DNA from 2 places in the Geobacillus sp. PLS 41 genome. Region 1 is predicted to be linked to the other one. Evidence: predicted binding sites of a transcription regulator. Region 1 holds the regulator's gene; the other holds the start of a gene.
What was found. The regulator Rex, encoded in region 1, represses fermentation and respiration genes when NADH is low (regulators of the CRP and FNR family bind a similar motif). The targets are predictions, from matches to a motif close to TTGTGAAATATTTCACAA.
Positions count from the first base shown of each region.

Region 2: the regulator Rex is predicted to act here: its motif matches at 6,159-6,176, upstream of ACVX3G_RS11195 (hemerythrin domain-containing protein).

Region 1 is NZ_CM151395.1:309,023-317,118, forward strand. Features, by position in the region: gene groL (chaperonin GroEL) at 1-100, opposite strand, end outside; gene groES (co-chaperone GroES) at 205-489, opposite strand; gene ACVX3G_RS01345 (lysostaphin resistance A-like protein) at 846-1,580, shown strand; gene ACVX3G_RS01350 (YdiK family protein) at 1,577-1,756, shown strand; gene tatC (twin-arginine translocase subunit TatC) at 1,940-2,683, opposite strand; gene tatA (twin-arginine translocase TatA/TatE family subunit) at 2,704-2,856, opposite strand; gene ACVX3G_RS01365 (redox-sensing transcriptional repressor Rex) at 2,873-3,514, opposite strand; gene moaC (cyclic pyranopterin monophosphate synthase MoaC) at 3,530-4,018, opposite strand; gene ACVX3G_RS01375 (ABC-F family ATP-binding cassette domain-containing protein) at 4,115-6,040, shown strand; gene tsaD (tRNA (adenosine(37)-N6)-threonylcarbamoyltransferase complex transferase subunit TsaD) at 6,362-7,375, opposite strand; gene rimI (ribosomal protein S18-alanine N-acetyltransferase) at 7,372-7,824, opposite strand; gene tsaB (tRNA (adenosine(37)-N6)-threonylcarbamoyltransferase complex dimerization subunit type 1 TsaB) at 7,784-8,096, opposite strand, start outside.
Region 2 is NZ_CM151395.1:2,242,693-2,250,788, reverse strand. Features, by position in the region: gene ACVX3G_RS11215 (nitrate reductase subunit alpha) at 1-2,580, shown strand, start outside; gene narH (nitrate reductase subunit beta) at 2,570-4,039, shown strand; gene narJ (nitrate reductase molybdenum cofactor assembly chaperone) at 4,093-4,668, shown strand; gene narI (respiratory nitrate reductase subunit gamma) at 4,644-5,348, shown strand; gene ACVX3G_RS11195 (hemerythrin domain-containing protein) at 5,566-6,093, opposite strand; partial or broken gene ACVX3G_RS11190 (pyruvate synthase alpha chain) at 6,205-6,306, opposite strand; gene ACVX3G_RS11185 (uroporphyrinogen-III synthase) at 6,329-7,123, opposite strand; gene ltrA (group II intron reverse transcriptase/maturase) at 7,886-8,096, shown strand, end outside.

The sequences.
Region 1 (8,096 bases):
CTTTCGGACCTAATGTGACTTTCACTGCGTCTGCAAGTTTGTCCACCCCGCGCAACATCGCACGGCGCGCTTCTTCACTGAACTTGATTTGTTTTGCCATACCCCGTTACCTCCTTATGAAATTGTTGGACTGCGTGCCACAAGTTAAGTATCCGATTAAGTACCCAGTATGTTTTCGGAATGTTTATGTGATGAACGCATATATTAGCGGATGACAGCCAAAATATCGCTTTCGCGCAAAATTAAGTATTCTTTGCCGTCGTATTTCACTTCTGTGCCCGCATATTTCGAGAAGATAATGCGGTCGCCAACTTCGACTTCCGGCGCGATGCGTTGGCCGTTATCGAGCACGCGGCCTGCACCGACAGCAACAACGCGGCCTTCTTGCGGTTTTTCTTTCGCCGTATCCGGCAGAACGATACCGCTAGCCGTTTTTTCTTCTGTTTCCACGACTTCAATGACAATACGATCGCCTAATGGCTTCAACACGGGGAACAACCTCCTTAACGATAGTTTTCGCCGTTCTTATTAGCACTCATCACTATTGAGTGCTAACACACTTATAATATTAATGAACTTCTTTCAGTTTTGCAAGTAGGAAATGCAAAAAAATAACTGTTTTTCTCTCCTAAAGAAGAAAGAGCAAAAGGAGCCGGTTGTTTTGCCTCTACTCCCCATCCGCGCGGAGCCCGTTTTCATTATTTCACATTCCTCGGACTGATAAACGGCTCCGGTTAATTTTTTTTACGGCGGTGAGGTGGGATGCGAGGATGCAGTTTTCTTACTATTTTCGCCATACATGTGCTACAATACGGATATAATTTGAAATAAAAGGGGTAGAGGGTTTGAAACGCAACCACTGGTACGTCATCATCACGTATATCGTCATGCAGCTGTCCGCCTTTGTCGGCGTGCCGCTTCTTCGCGCCCTCGGCGTCGGCCAAGGAACGGAAAGCCGCCTCGAAGCCGCCAAACTGGCTTCCGGGTATTGGGCGATCATTAGTTTCCTGCTCGCTTTTGTCATTATCCTATGGCTGCTCCGCGGTGACCGCAACGAACGAATGATGCGGCGGCTGCCGCTTGCTTCCTCGTGGATGTGGGCGGTCTTGGGCGTCTTTTTGGCGCTCGCGGCCCAAAGCATCGCCGCCAACATCGAATGGCGGCTGCTCGGCATCAAACCAGGGTCGGAAAATACAAGGCAAATCATCGATATCATCCGCCTGACGCCGCTGCTTATCGTCGTCACCTCCGTCATCGGCCCGATTTTGGAAGAGCTCATCTTCCGCAAAATCATTTTCGGCTCGCTTTATGAAAAATACAACTTTTGGCTTGCTGCGCTTGTCAGTTCGCTTTTGTTTGCCATTGTCCATATGGAGCCGGAACATTTGCTTCTGTACACATCCATGGGGATGGTATTCGCGTTTTTATACGCAAAAACCGGACGCATTTTCGTACCGATTTTCGCCCATGTCGCCATGAATACGTTCGTCGTCGTCATGCAGACGCTATTGGCCGACGAGATTGAGAAAATGATGCGCCAGTCCGAGCTGCCGCTCGCCGTTTGGAGGGTTTGGCTATGATGCGAAACCCTCGGCTGTTTTCGCTTCTGTATTTCGTCTTAGGCTCAATGTTTACGTATTTGGCCATCGAAAGTGCTCATGAAACGGTTTGGAACGTCTCCACCATCGCTTTAGCGGCGCTCGCTGCCTTTGATTTCGGCACCGCCCTTCGCCTTCTTTTCGCCTCAAAACGCTGACCCCCTTCCCGTGATTCGCGCGGGAAGGGACCAGAACATCAATCCCATGACGGCGATCATATCGTGAAAATGGAAACAAAAAAACAAGAGGCCGGCCTCAAAACCCTGTTTTGCGGCTTTTGAGACAGCCCCTTCGTTTGGCCCGGCCTTGCTCGCTTTCCTCTCAATGTTTTTCGTCCCGCCTCACTCATTGCCTTCCTGCTCGACTGCTCGCTGCGCTTTCCGATAGCCGATGCGCGCCACCCAAATGCTTCCTTCATACAAAATGGTGAGCGGAATCATGACGATCACTTGCGACAACACATCCGGCGGCGTAATGACCGCCGCTAAAATAAGCAGCGCTAAATACGCATACTTGCGGATGCGAACAAGAAGCTGCGGCGTAATAAGCCCTAAGCGGGTAAAAAACAGCACAACAATCGGAAGCTGAAATACGATGCCAAACGGCAGCACGAGCTGAAGCAAAAACTGAAAATATTCATTAATGCCGATCATTTGTTGAACCCCTAGTTGGTCAGCCAGCTGGCTCATAAATCGAACGACAAACGGAAACAAGACGAAATAAGCGAAGCTGACGCCTGCTAAAAAAAGAACGATCGACGCCGGGATATAGCTTAACGTCACTTTCCGCTCTTTTTCATACAGACCGGGGCTGACAAACGCCCAAATTTGATACAACAGCACCGGAGCCGACAGCACAGCTGCGATGACAAAGGCAAACTGAAAATACACTTTAATCGGATCGGTGAGGCGGAAGGCGTTCATGGTCAAATGCTTCGCCTCGGCCGTTCGCTGCAAATACAAAATGACATCATCGACAAAAAAGAAACTAACGACAAGCGCCGCAGCAAAAAAGATGAGCACGATGATGAGCCGTTTTCGCAGTTCACCCAGATGCTCATACACCGACATTTCTTTGTCATTCATTGTTTCTCCATCCTGCCTTGTCATCGGTCGGTTTTCGTTTCTTCGTCATCAGCGAGCCCTTTTGTGGCGTCTTTAAACTCGCGAAGCGACTGGCCGAACGACCGCCCTAATTCTGGCAGCTTTTTCGTGCCAAACAGCAACAAAATCACAGCAACGAGCAACAAATATTTCATGTGTTGTTCTCTCCTTTTACGATGGCGATGGATAGTTTTTCAAAAAATAGACGAGCGACTGCAGCTCAATGGCTAAATCGATATGATGGACGCGAATATGGTTCGGCACGTTCAACCGCGCCGGAGTAAAGTTTAAAATGCCTTTAATTCCTTGGGCGACAAGGCGGTCGGTCAGCGCTTGAGCCGCGGCGGCCGGCACGGTTAAAATGGCGACCGGGATGTTTTCGTGAAGCCGCTCCTCCAACTCATCGAGATGATAGACCGGCACCCCGCCGACTGTCGTTCCTACTTTCCGCTCATCGACATCAAACGCCATCACGATTTTCGTATTGTTGTTTTTCGAAAAATTATAGTTTAAAAAGGCGGTGCCTAAATTGCCGACGCCAAACAAGGCGACTTCGGTCACCTCATCCTCTTCAAGCGTCCGGCGGAAAAACGACAACAAATAATTGACATTATACCCGTATCCCTTTTTACCAAGCGCGCCAAAATAGGAGAAATCGCGGCGGATCGTCGCCGGATCGACTTTCACCGCCTCGCTCAACTCGGCAGAGGAGACGCGTTGCTTGCCGGAAGCGTGCAAGTTTTTCAAAAACCGATAGTAAAGCGGCAGCCGTTTGGCGGTTGCCTGCGGAATTTTCGGTTGTTCGTTGCTCATGATCTCATCCCCTAGCTAATCGGTTTTCCGTCGGTAATGGCCAGACTTCCCGCCCGTTTTTTCGACCAAATACGTCGGACCGATGACCATTCCTTTATCAAGCGCCTTGCACATATCGTACACTGTCAACGCACAGACCGAAGCGGCCGTCAGCGCTTCCATTTCCACTCCTGTGCTCCCTTTCGTTTTCACCGTTGCCGTGATGACGAGCTTATGCGCTTCTCCATCGTTTTCCCAAGCAAAAGCAATGTCCACACCCTTTAACATAAGCGGGTGACACATTGGAATAAGGTCAGCTGTCTTCTTCGCCGCCATCACCCCCGCCACTTGAGCGACGGCGAGCACATCCCCTTTCTCGATCGCATTGCTCGTCATTTTTTCGTAAATTTCCCGGCTGACAGTCACGCTCGTTTGCGCCACAGCCACTCGCACAGTATCTTCTTTGTGCGTAATATCAACCATTTTCGCGCGCCCTTGTTCATTGAAATGAGTGAACGATGACAATACAATCTCCTCCATTTATACACTATACACGATTTTTCATCATTCGTCTTTGACCGTTTTCGCGACTTGCGTTAAACTATTCGCGAGGTGACGGACATGATCATTTTGCAAGTGCACGGGCTCACGAAATATTTCGGCGCTGACCTTATTTTATCGAATATAAAACTAGAAATACAGTCCCGCGACCGAATCGCCCTTGTCGGCCGCAACGGAGCGGGAAAATCGACATTGTTGAAAATCATCGCCGGTGAACTCTCTTTCGACAGCGGCAAAATCATCAAACCAAACCATATCAAAATCGGCTATTTGGCGCAAAACAGCGGGCTCGACTCGCCGCGTTCCATTTGGGACGAAATGCTTGAGGTATTCACCCCGCTTCTAGGACTCGAAAAACAGCTCGCCGAACTCAGCATGCAACTCGGCGACCCGGACGTACTCGCCGATCCCGCTCGCTATGAAAAAACGCTGAAAATGTATGACGAGCTGCAAGAACAATACAAAGAACAAGGCGGCTACCAATACGAAGCCGACATCCGCTCCGTTTTGCACGGGCTGCAGTTTTCCTCATATGATTATAAAACTACGCCGGTCTCGTCGTTAAGCGGCGGACAGCGGACGCGGCTTGCCCTTGGGAAATTGCTGTTGTCCAAGCCGGATTTATTGATTTTGGACGAGCCGACGAACCATTTGGATCTTGAGACGCTTGCCTGGCTGGAGCAGTACTTGCAAGCCTATCCCGGTGCCGTCCTGGTTGTTTCCCACGACCGCTACTTTTTAGACAAAATCGTCACCGACGTATACGAACTGTCGAATGCCACGCTCAAACACTATGCCGGCAACTACAGCCGCTATTTGGAGTTGCGGGCCGAGCAATACGAACAAGAGTTAAGACGGTACGAGAAACAGCAAGAAGAAATCGCCCGACTCCAAGACTTCATCCAGCGCAACATCGCACGTGCCTCGACGGCCAAACGGGCGCAAAGCCGGCGAAAGCAACTGGAAAAAATAGAACGGCTCGAACGGCCTGTCGGCGATGAAAAATCAGCCTCCTTTTCGTTCTCGATCGATCGACCGAGCGGCTATGAAGTGCTCACCGCTGAAGACATAGCCGTTGGCTATGACGACGGTGCACCCATCATCCGCCAAATCAGCTTCCGCATCACGCGCGGCGAAAGCGTCGCCCTAGTCGGGCCGAACGGCATCGGCAAGTCGACATTGCTGAAGGCGATCGCCCGAAAACTCCCTATCCAAACAGGAGAGCTCCGCTACGGCGCAAACGTCCAAATCGGCTATTACGATCAAGACCAAGCTGATTTGTCATCGAACAAACGGGTGCTTGACGAGCTGTGGGACGCCTACCCCGAAAAGACGGAAAAAGAAATTCGCACCGTGCTCGGCAACTTCCTGTTTTCCGGCGATGACGTTTTAAAACCGGTCTCCGCTTTAAGCGGCGGGGAGAAAGCACGCCTTTCGCTCGCCAAGCTGATGCTGCAAAAAGCAAATGTCCTTCTTTTGGACGAACCGACAAACCATCTCGACCTTGACAGCAAAGAAGTGCTCGAGCAAGCGCTCATCGACTACCCGGGAACGATTTTGTTCGTTTCCCACGACCGCTATTTCATCAACCGAATCGCAACAAAGGTGTTTGAACTTTCCAGCGGAGGCCTAACGGAATACTTAGGCGACTATGATTACTACATCGCCAAAAAAGAAGAAATGCGCGAATTGGCGCTCCTGAACGTCCGCCCGACAGAAACGGCAAGTGATTCTGCCAAAACGACATACGAGCAAGAAAAAGAGGAAAAAAAACGACGGCGCCAGCGCCAACGCCGCTTGGATGAAATCGAAGCCGAGATTGCAGCGCTTGAAGCACAAATCGCTGAGATCGAGCAAAAACTTTGTGATCCATCCGTTTACGGCGACTATGAGACGATGCAACGATTGACGCAAGAAAACGACGAGCGGAAGCAGCGAGTCGAAACGTTATTGGCCGAATGGGAACAGCTTTATACTTCACTATAACCGACAACCCGCCTCTAGTTTCGGCGGGTTGTTCTTTAGTTAGTCACATTATCCACAAAAGAATCCACAATTTCCACCATGGAATATAAGTTATTCACCAACTTTTCCACATTATCCACAAAAAACATCTTCCTTTTGCACAAAAATCGCTGTGTATTGTTTTTCTTATGTTGATCATGTTTTACCGCTTTTTCCACATTGTCCACAGATTTGTGGATAAAAATATACACAAACTTTTTTCACATGAAAACAAAAAGGACGATCCGTTTGCCTGCCGCAAACGGATCGCCCTTCGGTGTCTTTCGCGTTTCAGCCAACTGCCTAGACAAGCGGCAAGCTTGGATTGGCGTTGAGCGCCAAATCAGCCCGCTTTCCTTGTTGATATAACACTGTTCCCGCAACGGCAATCATCGCAGCATTATCGGTGCATAGCGATAACGGCGGGATGACAAGCTCCACATCGGGGAGCTCTTTCATTTTATCCTGCAGTGCAGCCCGCAGCCCGCGGTTGGCCGCCACCCCCCCGGCGAGCAGCACTTGCCGTACGCGGTATTCTTTGGCGGCCTGCACCGTTTTCGTCACCAGCACATCGACGACGCTGGCCTGAAAGCTCGCGGCCATCTGTCTCGGATCGATCTCCTCGCCGCGCTGCTTCGCGTTGTGGAGCGCATTGAGAACCGCCGATTTTAAGCCGCTGAAGCTGAAATCATACGAACCTTCCTCAAGCCACGCTCGCGGCAAATCAATCACTGGCTCTCCCTCATGAGCCAGCCGGTCGATGTGCGGTCCTCCTGGGTACGGAAGGCCTAAAGCCCGCGCCACCTTGTCATACGCCTCACCGGCAGCGTCATCGCGCGTTTCACCGATCACCGCAAAATTCCCATGCTCCTTCATGAACACGAGTTCCGTATGACCACCGGAAACGACGAGCGCCAACAGCGGAAACTTCATTTCAGCCACTAATTGATTGGCGTAAATATGACCGGCGATATGATGCACCCCAATAAGCGGCAATCCATGGGCAAACGCTAACGCTTTCGCCGCGTTGACCCCGACAAGAAGCGCTCCGACAAGCCCCGGTCCGGCCGTCACCGCCACCGCATCAAGGCCCGCAAACGATACGCCGGCCTGCTGCATCGCTTCTTCAATAACGAGCGTAATTTGCTCCACATGATGGCGGGAAGCAATTTCCGGCACGACGCCGCCAAACCGCCGATGGCTTTCCATTTGCGACGCCACTACATTCGATAAAACCTCTCTTCCGTTTTTCACGACTGCTGCCGCCGTTTCATCGCAGCTCGTTTCAATGCCTAATACATATACGTCCTCATTCATCTCAGCTTCACCCACATGACTAACGCGTCTTCAAAGTTATCCGGATAATACCGTTTGCGAATGCCTCCGTTGCGAAACCCTAGCTTTCGGTACAGCGACTGGGCAACATGATTGGACACGCGCACCTCAAGCGTCATCGTCGCCGCCCCGTGCTGCCTGGCCATGTCCATCAAGCGCCGCATGAGCGCTTCACCAAGCTTTTGCCCACGAAACTGCGGCAACACGGCTACATTCGTCACATGCGCCTCATCGATGACAAGCCACATCCCACCATACCCGATGATCCGCCCGTTGTACACCATGACGATATATTTGGCGTAGCGGTTGTACATGAGCTCGTTGTAAAACGATTCACGGCTCCAAGGCGAAGTAAACGATGCCCGCTCGACTTGCACGACTTCATCAATGTCATGAATGGTCATTGGCCGAAATTGAACATTGATCCCCATCGTTCTGTTCCCCTTTTTGTTTCGCGAGCCATTTCGCCTCCGCCTCGGCAAGGCGGAGGTAGTTCGGCACAAACACATGGGCGTTCTCGCGCTCTTTTTGTTTGCCTAGCATCACCAACTCGCTCGGACGCGGCAACGCCAAAGACGGCGGGGCCACGTGAACCCGTTCGCCTAAATGACTTCGAAACAAATCACGATATAGCGGTGCATCCGCACCAATGAACAATACATCCTCTTCCCGCTCGCTCAACCGACGCGCCCACTCATCCGCC
Region 2 (8,096 bases), 1.6 Mb from region 1:
AACAATGCCGAATGGAAGCCGGTCATCTATGATGAAAACACCGACTCGTTTGTCGTGCCGAATGGAACGATCGGCGCTCGCTGGGAAGACAAAGGAAAATGGAACTTGCGTCTTGTTGATGAGGAAACAGAACAGCCGCTTGAGCCACGCCTGTCGTTTTTAGGGAGCGAAGATGAAGTCATCTCGATCCAGCTTCCATATTTCACCGCTGAGGGCGGAAAAACGATCGAACGCGCGGTTCCAGTGAAAAAAGTGCAAACCGTAACAGGAGACGTTTACGTCACGACCGTCTATGATTTGATTTTGGCCAACTACGGCATTGACCGCGGCATCGGCGGCACAGTCGCCCGCTCGTACGATGACGAGGTGCCATTCACGCCAGCATGGCAAGAAGCGATCACCGGCGTCGACCGCGAACTCGTCGTGAAAATCGCCCGTGAGTTTGCCGACAACGCGATCGACACAAACGGCCGGTCGATGATCATCGTCGGCGCCGGGATCAACCATTGGTTCAACTCCGATACGATTTACCGCGCCGTCTTGAACCTTGTCTTGTTCGTCGGCGCCCAAGGGGTGAATGGCGGCGGTTGGGCCCATTACGTCGGGCAGGAAAAGCTGCGGCCGGTGGAAGGATGGCAGACAATCGCCACCGCCCGCGACTGGGTCGGACCAGCGAAATTGCAAAACGGCACGTCATTCTTTTACTTTGCGACCGACCAATGGCGCTATGAAGAGCGGCCGGTCGATGAGCTCATCTCACCGCTGGCCAAAAAAGCGCGCTATTCACACCCTGGCGATTACAACGTCTTGGCCGCGCGGCTTGGCTGGCTGCCGTCGTACCCGACGTTTAACAAAAACGGCATCGAGCTGTATAACGAAGCAGTAAGCCATGGAGCCCGCACGCCGGAAGAGATCGGCGCCTACGTCGCGAAACAGCTGAAAAAGAAAGAATTGCAGTTTGCGATCGAAGATCCGGACAACGAGGCGAATTTTCCGCGCAACTTGATCGTCTGGCGCGCCAACTTAATCTCAAGCTCCGGCAAAGGGCACGAATACTTCTTAAAACATTTGCTTGGCACGACGAACGGCTTGTTAAACGATGACCGCGACAGCCTGCGCCCGGAAGAAATCCGCTGGCGCGATGAAGCGCCGGAAGGCAAGCTCGATCTGCTTGTCAACTTGGACTTCCGCATGGCCGGCACAGCGCTCTACTCCGATGTCGTCCTGCCGGCAGCGACATGGTATGAAAAACATGACTTAAGCAGCACGGATATGCATCCGTTCATCCATCCGTTCAATCCAGCCGTGCCTCCGCTCTGGGAAGCGCGCTCGGACTGGGATATTTTCAAATCACTTGCGAAAGCCGTATCTGATGTCGCCAAACAAGCCGGCTTAAAGCCGATGAAAGAAGTCGTCGCCACTCCGCTGTTGCACGATACGGCGCAAGAGCTGGCGCAGCCGTTCGGTGAAGTGAAAGACTGGAGCAAAGGCGAAACCGAACCGATTCCGGGCAAAACGATGCCGAACATTCACGTCATTGAACGCGACTATACCCTTCTTTACGACCAAATGACCGCCTTAGGTCCAAATGTCGCCCGCCAGCCGATCGGCACAAAAGGGATTGCCTGGTCAGCGAAAGACGAGTATGAACAGTTGAAACGCCGGCTCGGCACTGTCCGGCGCGCTTCCATCGCCGACGGCTGCCCGGATATCAGCGAAGCGAAAAAAGCGGCTGAAGCGATTTTGACGCTGTCATCAACTACAAACGGCAAAATGGCGGTGAAAGCGTGGGAGGCGCTTGAGAAAAAGACGGATTTGAAATTGGCCGATTTAGCGAAAGAACGCGAGGAAGAATGCTTTACGTTTGAACAAATCACCGCCCAGCCGAAAACGGTCATCACCTCGCCGGCGTTCAGCGGCTCGGAAAAAGGCGGGCGGCGCTACTCGCCGTTTACGACGAACGTCGAACGGCTCATCCCGTGGCGGACGTTGACCGGCCGGCAGTCGTTTTACATCGATCATGAACTGATGCGCGAGTTTGGCGAAACGATGGCGACGTTCAAGCCGGTGTTGCCGCACCGTCCGTTTTCAAACAAACGCCCGAAAGAAAACGGAAAGGAAGTCATCTTGAACTATTTGACGCCGCATAACAAATGGTCGATCCACAGCATGTATTTCGACTCCTTGCCGATGTTGACGCTTTTCCGCGGCGGGCCGACCGTGTGGATGAACAAAGATGATGCGGCCGAAGCCGGCATCAACGACAACGACTGGATCGAATGTTTCAACGAAAACGGCGTCGTCGTCGCCCGCGCCGTCGTCTCCCACCGGCTGCCGCGCGGCATGGCGTTTATGCACCACGCGCAAGACCGCCATATTAACGTGCCGGGCACGAAGCTGACAAACAACCGCGGCGGCACGCACAACAGCCCGACGCGCATCCACGTAAAGCCGACGCATATGATCGGCGGATATGCACAGTTAAGCTACGGATTCAACTATTACGGACCGACGGGCAACCAACGCGACCTGTACGTCGTCATCCGCAAACTCGAGGAGGTTGATTGGCTTGAAGATTAAAGCGCAAGTCGGCATGGTGATGAATTTGGACAAATGCATCGGCTGCCATACGTGCAGCGTCACGTGCAAAAACACATGGACGAACCGCCCCGGCGCTGAATACATGTACTTTAACAACGTTGAAACGAAACCCGGAATCGGCTATCCGAAACAATGGGAAAACCAAGAGAAGTATAGAGGCGGCTGGGAGTTGAAAAACGGCGAACTGCGGCTCAAATCCGGCTCGAAAGCGATGCGGCTCGTCAACTTGTTCTACAATCCGTACCAGCCTACGATCGACGATTACTACGAACCGTGGAATTACGACTATGAAACGTTGACGAACAGCCCGCTAAAACAATACCAGCCAGTGGCGCGGCCGAAATCAAGCATCACCGGCGAATGGATGGAGCTGTCATGGGGGCCGAACTGGGAAGACGATCTGGCCGGCGCCCATATCACCGGTTTGCGTGATCCGAACGTTGTCAAAATGGAGCAGGCGATCCAAGCGGAATTTGAGAATGTCTTTATGATGTACTTGCCGCGCATTTGCGAGCATTGCCTCAATCCGTCATGCGTATCGAGCTGCCCGTCAGGCGCCATGTACAAACGCGACGAGGACGGCATCGTCCTCGTCGACCAAAACGCCTGCCGCGCTTGGCGGTATTGCGTCACAAGCTGCCCGTACAAAAAAGTGTATTTCAACTGGCAAACGAACAAAGCGGAAAAATGCACGCTCTGCTTCCCGCGCATCGAAGCCGGCATGCCGACGATTTGTTCGGAAACGTGCGTCGGCCGCATCCGTTACATCGGTGTGATGCTGTATGACGCTGACAAAGTGAAAGAAGCGGCGAGCGTCACAGATGAGAAACAGCTGTACCACGCCCAGCTTGATATTTTCCTTGATCCAAACGATCCAGCCGTCGCCGCCGCCGCGAAAGAAGCCGGCATCCCGGACGAATGGATCGCCGCGGCGCAGCGCTCGCCGATTTACAAAATGATCGTCAACTGGAAAATCGCTTTGCCGCTGCATCCGGAATACCGGACGCTGCCAATGGTATGGTACATTCCGCCGCTGAGCCCGATCATGAATACGATCGAAGGAAAAGGAAGCCAAGCGAGCGCCGATGACATCTTCCCGGCCATTGATGAAATGCGCATTCCGATCGAATATTTGGCGAATTTGCTGACGGCGGGCGATACGGCGCACATCCGTACGACGTTGAAAAAAATGGCGGCCATGCGTTCGTATATGCGGGCGAAACAAACGAACAAACAGCCGGACATCCGCCTCATTGAATCGCTCGGCTTAAGCCGTGAAGACATTGAAGAGATGTACCGTTTGCTCGCGATTGCCAAATACGAAGACCGCTTCGTCATTCCAGCATCGCACCGCGAAGAAGTCGCTGACTTGTACGCGGAACAAGGCAGCTGCGGGCTTGCATTTGCCGGCGGCCCGGGCGCTTGCGGCACGCTGTAAAAGGAGAAAGAAGGCGAGCCCCGCCCCTTCAACAATGAAATGGAGGATTTACGATGAACAGCGAACAACAACAAACGGTCTTTCTATGTGTATCGTATTTGTTGTCTTACCCGGACGAACAGTGGGCCGAATCGCTTCCTGACTGCCTAGACGCCATCCGCTCGCTTGACGATGAAACCGTCCGTGCGCCGCTTTTGGCAGTGGCCGAACAGCTCGCGGTCACCCCGGCTCGAGAGCGGATGGAGCAATATGTCGAAACATTTGATTTCGGCAAAAAAACGAATTTGTACTTGACGTATATGACAAACGGCGAGCAGCGGGAGCGCGGAATCGAACTCGTCGCCTTAAAAGCGCGCTACGAGGCGGCCGGATTCGCCGTCTCCGATCACGAGCTGCCCGACTACTTGCCGCTCATGCTTGAATGGATGGCCTATGCAGATCAAGAGCATACGACCGCCTTGCTCGCCGATTATGCCGGCCATATCCGCGAAATCGGCGACCGGCTGGCAGCGGCAGGCAGCCCGTATGCACAGCTGTTTGACGCGCTCAATCACACATTCACTCAACTCGGCGTGACGCCGCTCCCGAAAGGAGGTGCAACGGCATGGCCAGCCAATTTCTCTGGGTGATTGTTCCGTATTTGGCGCTTGTCCTATTTGTCGCCGGCCATATTTGGCGCTACCAGCGCGACCAGTTTGGCTGGACATCCAAATCAAGCGAACTGCTTGAAAAACGGCAGTTGCGCCTTGGAAGCCTTCTCTTTCACTGGGGCATTTTGTTCGTGTTTGTCGGCCACGTGATGGGCATTCTCATTCCCGAGCCGTTTTACGAGGCGCTTGGCGTGACAGAAGAGATGTACCACGCCCTCGCCTTGGCAGGCGGCATTCCGGCCGGCTTGGCGGCCTTCGTTGGTTTCGTGATCCTTTTTCGCCGCCGCTTGACGGTCAAGCGCGTACGGGTGACAAGCAGCACCGGCGACTGGGTCGCGCTCGGATTTTTGCTTGTCGTGATCGCCAGCGGGTTGTCGTCGACGTTTCTGAACATCGATTCGCACGGGTTTGATTACCGGACGACAATCGGCCCGTGGTTTCGCGGCCTTCTTACGTTCCGTCCGAACCCAGCTTATATGGAAGCGGTGCCGCTTTGGTTTCAGATTCATATTCTCGCTGCATTCGGTTTGTTCGCCGTCTGGCCGTTCACCCGTCTCGTTCACGTATTCAGCTTCCCGCTCCGCTACTTGCAGCGCAGCTACGTCGTCTATCGAAAGCGAATGCCAAAACAAGCAGAGCCGGTCAACCGCGCCAAGTAAGCGAGCGGCGGGCGTCACATCAGGAACCCTAAACTGAACAGGCGGAGGGGGCAAACCGATTGCCTAACAGCCTGCCTGTCAACTTTAACGGCGGCGGGAACGAAACAACGTGCGCTTCCGCATACCCTAACGATCGCATAACAACCTGCCAACAAATGAACCAATAATAAAAAACAGGATGCCCGTCGTTTGGGGCATCCTGTTTTCCATTTGTTACTTAGTTAATGCGCGCAAACAGCTCCTCTTTCTCCGCATCGGACAACAACTGCTCGGCCATCGGGAAGAGCACGTTCTCCTCTTTCATGAAGTGCTCATCCAAAATATGATACGCCTCAATCACCGCGCCGGCAAGCGTCAACGCCTGCCTGCTGTCGATGTTCTCCGGCAGCTGGGCGGTCTTTTCTAAAAACATGGAAAGGCGCGTTTTCGCCTGTTCGTGTTCGTATTCCATAACGGCGATAGGGCCGGTCGTCCGCCCGATGTACCGAGCCATCATTGGGAACAATACGCCTTCTTCCCGCTCCGAATGCGGATCTAGGGCGGCGACGAACGATTCAACTTTTTCTCTCAAATCAGCGAGCGGCTCACGCCAGTTGCGGTCATTTTCCCCGCGGCCGATCGCCTCCGCTGCGGCAAGCAGCTGCTCCATTTGGGCGCGCAGCGGGCCGTGTTCTTGTTTTAATTGCGCCAGACCGGCGCATAATTTCACCCCTTCAGGGCCGCCCATATGGCAAAATGAATGCATCATCAATTCCTCCTTTTTATGATCCGTCCGTTGTTTCCATTATACTGTGTGCAGCATCTCCATCGTTGTGAGTCATATCACACCGCCGACAGGCAAGCGCAAAAAAAACAGCACGCTCGCCCCCATGAGCGACGCGCCGTAGCAAATCCCCGCCGAACCGTGCTCGCCATCTGCTGGAATGAGCTTCGTTTCATGCTCGCCCCGCCCTTTCATATAAAACAACCCTCAACAGGGCTTATTGTTGAAAATAACGGGCAAGCGTCACAATCATCGCTCCCATCCGCTCATGTTCCGGGGCGATGACGCGATCGACTCCCTCTTCTTCCAATGCTTCTTTTGTCACTTTGCCAACGGCGCAGGCCACGACATCGGTGCGAAACGCGTCAAGCAGCGGTGCAATCTCTTTTTTCTCGCGGGCGAACGAAAAGAAAAAGCGGACTTGCATCGCCGATGTAAAACAGACGGCATCGACTTCGCGCCCGACGATTTCTTTATACAATGTCGCCAGTGTCTCCTCATCCGGAGCGATATGCCGGTATGGCAACAATTCCGTATACAAAGCGCCTTGTTCAAGAAAAAACTGCTTCAAGGCTGGCGCGGTATCGCCGTACAGCTGTACAACAACGTTTTTTTCCGCAAAGTCGTGCCCATAAAGAGCAGCAATCAACCCTTTCGTCGTCCCGTCCTCGCTTGCGGCCACCGGGGTGACGCCGATTTGTTTCAACGCCGTCACCGTTTTATAGCCGCGGGCAGCCACGTTCGCTTCCTTGATCGTTCGATGCCATTGAGCAGCCATTCCCTCCCGGTCGGCCGCTTCCAACAGCGCCTCAAAGCCGATTCCCGTCGTAAATACGATCCAGTCCGGCCGCATGGCGATGACGGTTCGCATTTCCTCTCCCAGTTCGCTTCCCTTTGAAAAGACGGTCCCTTGCGCCGGACGAATGATGGCCGTTCCTCCTTGCTTTTCAATAAGCGTTGTCATTTCGTCCAGTTTGCGTGACGCGCACAAGGCAATCCGTTTGCCATGCATGTCCCTTCCCCCTTATGGTCAGTCGTTCGTCCTTTCCATTCTAAAAGATAGTCTTTGCCTATGCAACAAAAACCATTCCGCTCCCTGGCACATCGCAACGCGAATGCCGCCTTCATTGGGTATAGAGCCCAGCGCAACAGAACAGACCGCAGGCAGAAACAGCCGACCACCATCAAAAAAACACGCGCCCAAAGACGCGTGCCCTCCGTGTGCGCCCGGCATGGGTGCAGTCTATAGGGTGAAAGTCCCGAACTGCGAAGGCAGAAGTAGCAGTTAGCTTAACGCAAGGGTGTCTGCGGCGACGCAGAATCTGAAGGAAGCGGGCGGCAAACTTCCGGTCTGAGGAACACGAACTTCATAGGAGGCTGGGTATCATTGGGTGAGTTTGCACGACAAAACGAAGCCCTTTCTGCCGAAGGTGATACCGAGTAAATGAAGCAGATGGATGGAAGGAAAGACTGCACTCTTACCCGGGGAGGTCTGTCCGGGAAGCCAAGTGCGCTTGGCAACCGTTGGAGCGATCCAACGCTGAACGGACAGAAGTCAGCAGAGGTCATAGTACCCGTCTAGCTTAGATAGAAGGGGAAGGACCGAACCATGAAGGAGAACGGCCACTAGGCGTTCATCTTCTTTGATGAAGCAGATAACCCGAAAGGGCCTGCTTGAGGGGGGAAATGGTGAAGTCCATGGGGAACCTCAAGAGGGTGGAGAAGAAGATGGCACAAATAGAACGGACCGTTCACGTAGAGAGGAAGAATCGGAATGTGGATGAAACAGGTAATGTCACGAGAGAATCTCCTGCGAGCACTCAAACAAGTGGAAAAGAATAAAGGGTCCCATGGAACCGATGGAATGTCCGTCAAAGACCTGCGAAGACACCTCGTGGAACATTGGGACGCGATACGGCACGCTTTAGAAGAAGGGACCTACGAACCTTGCCCGGTCCGACGGGTCGAAATCCCGAAACCGAACG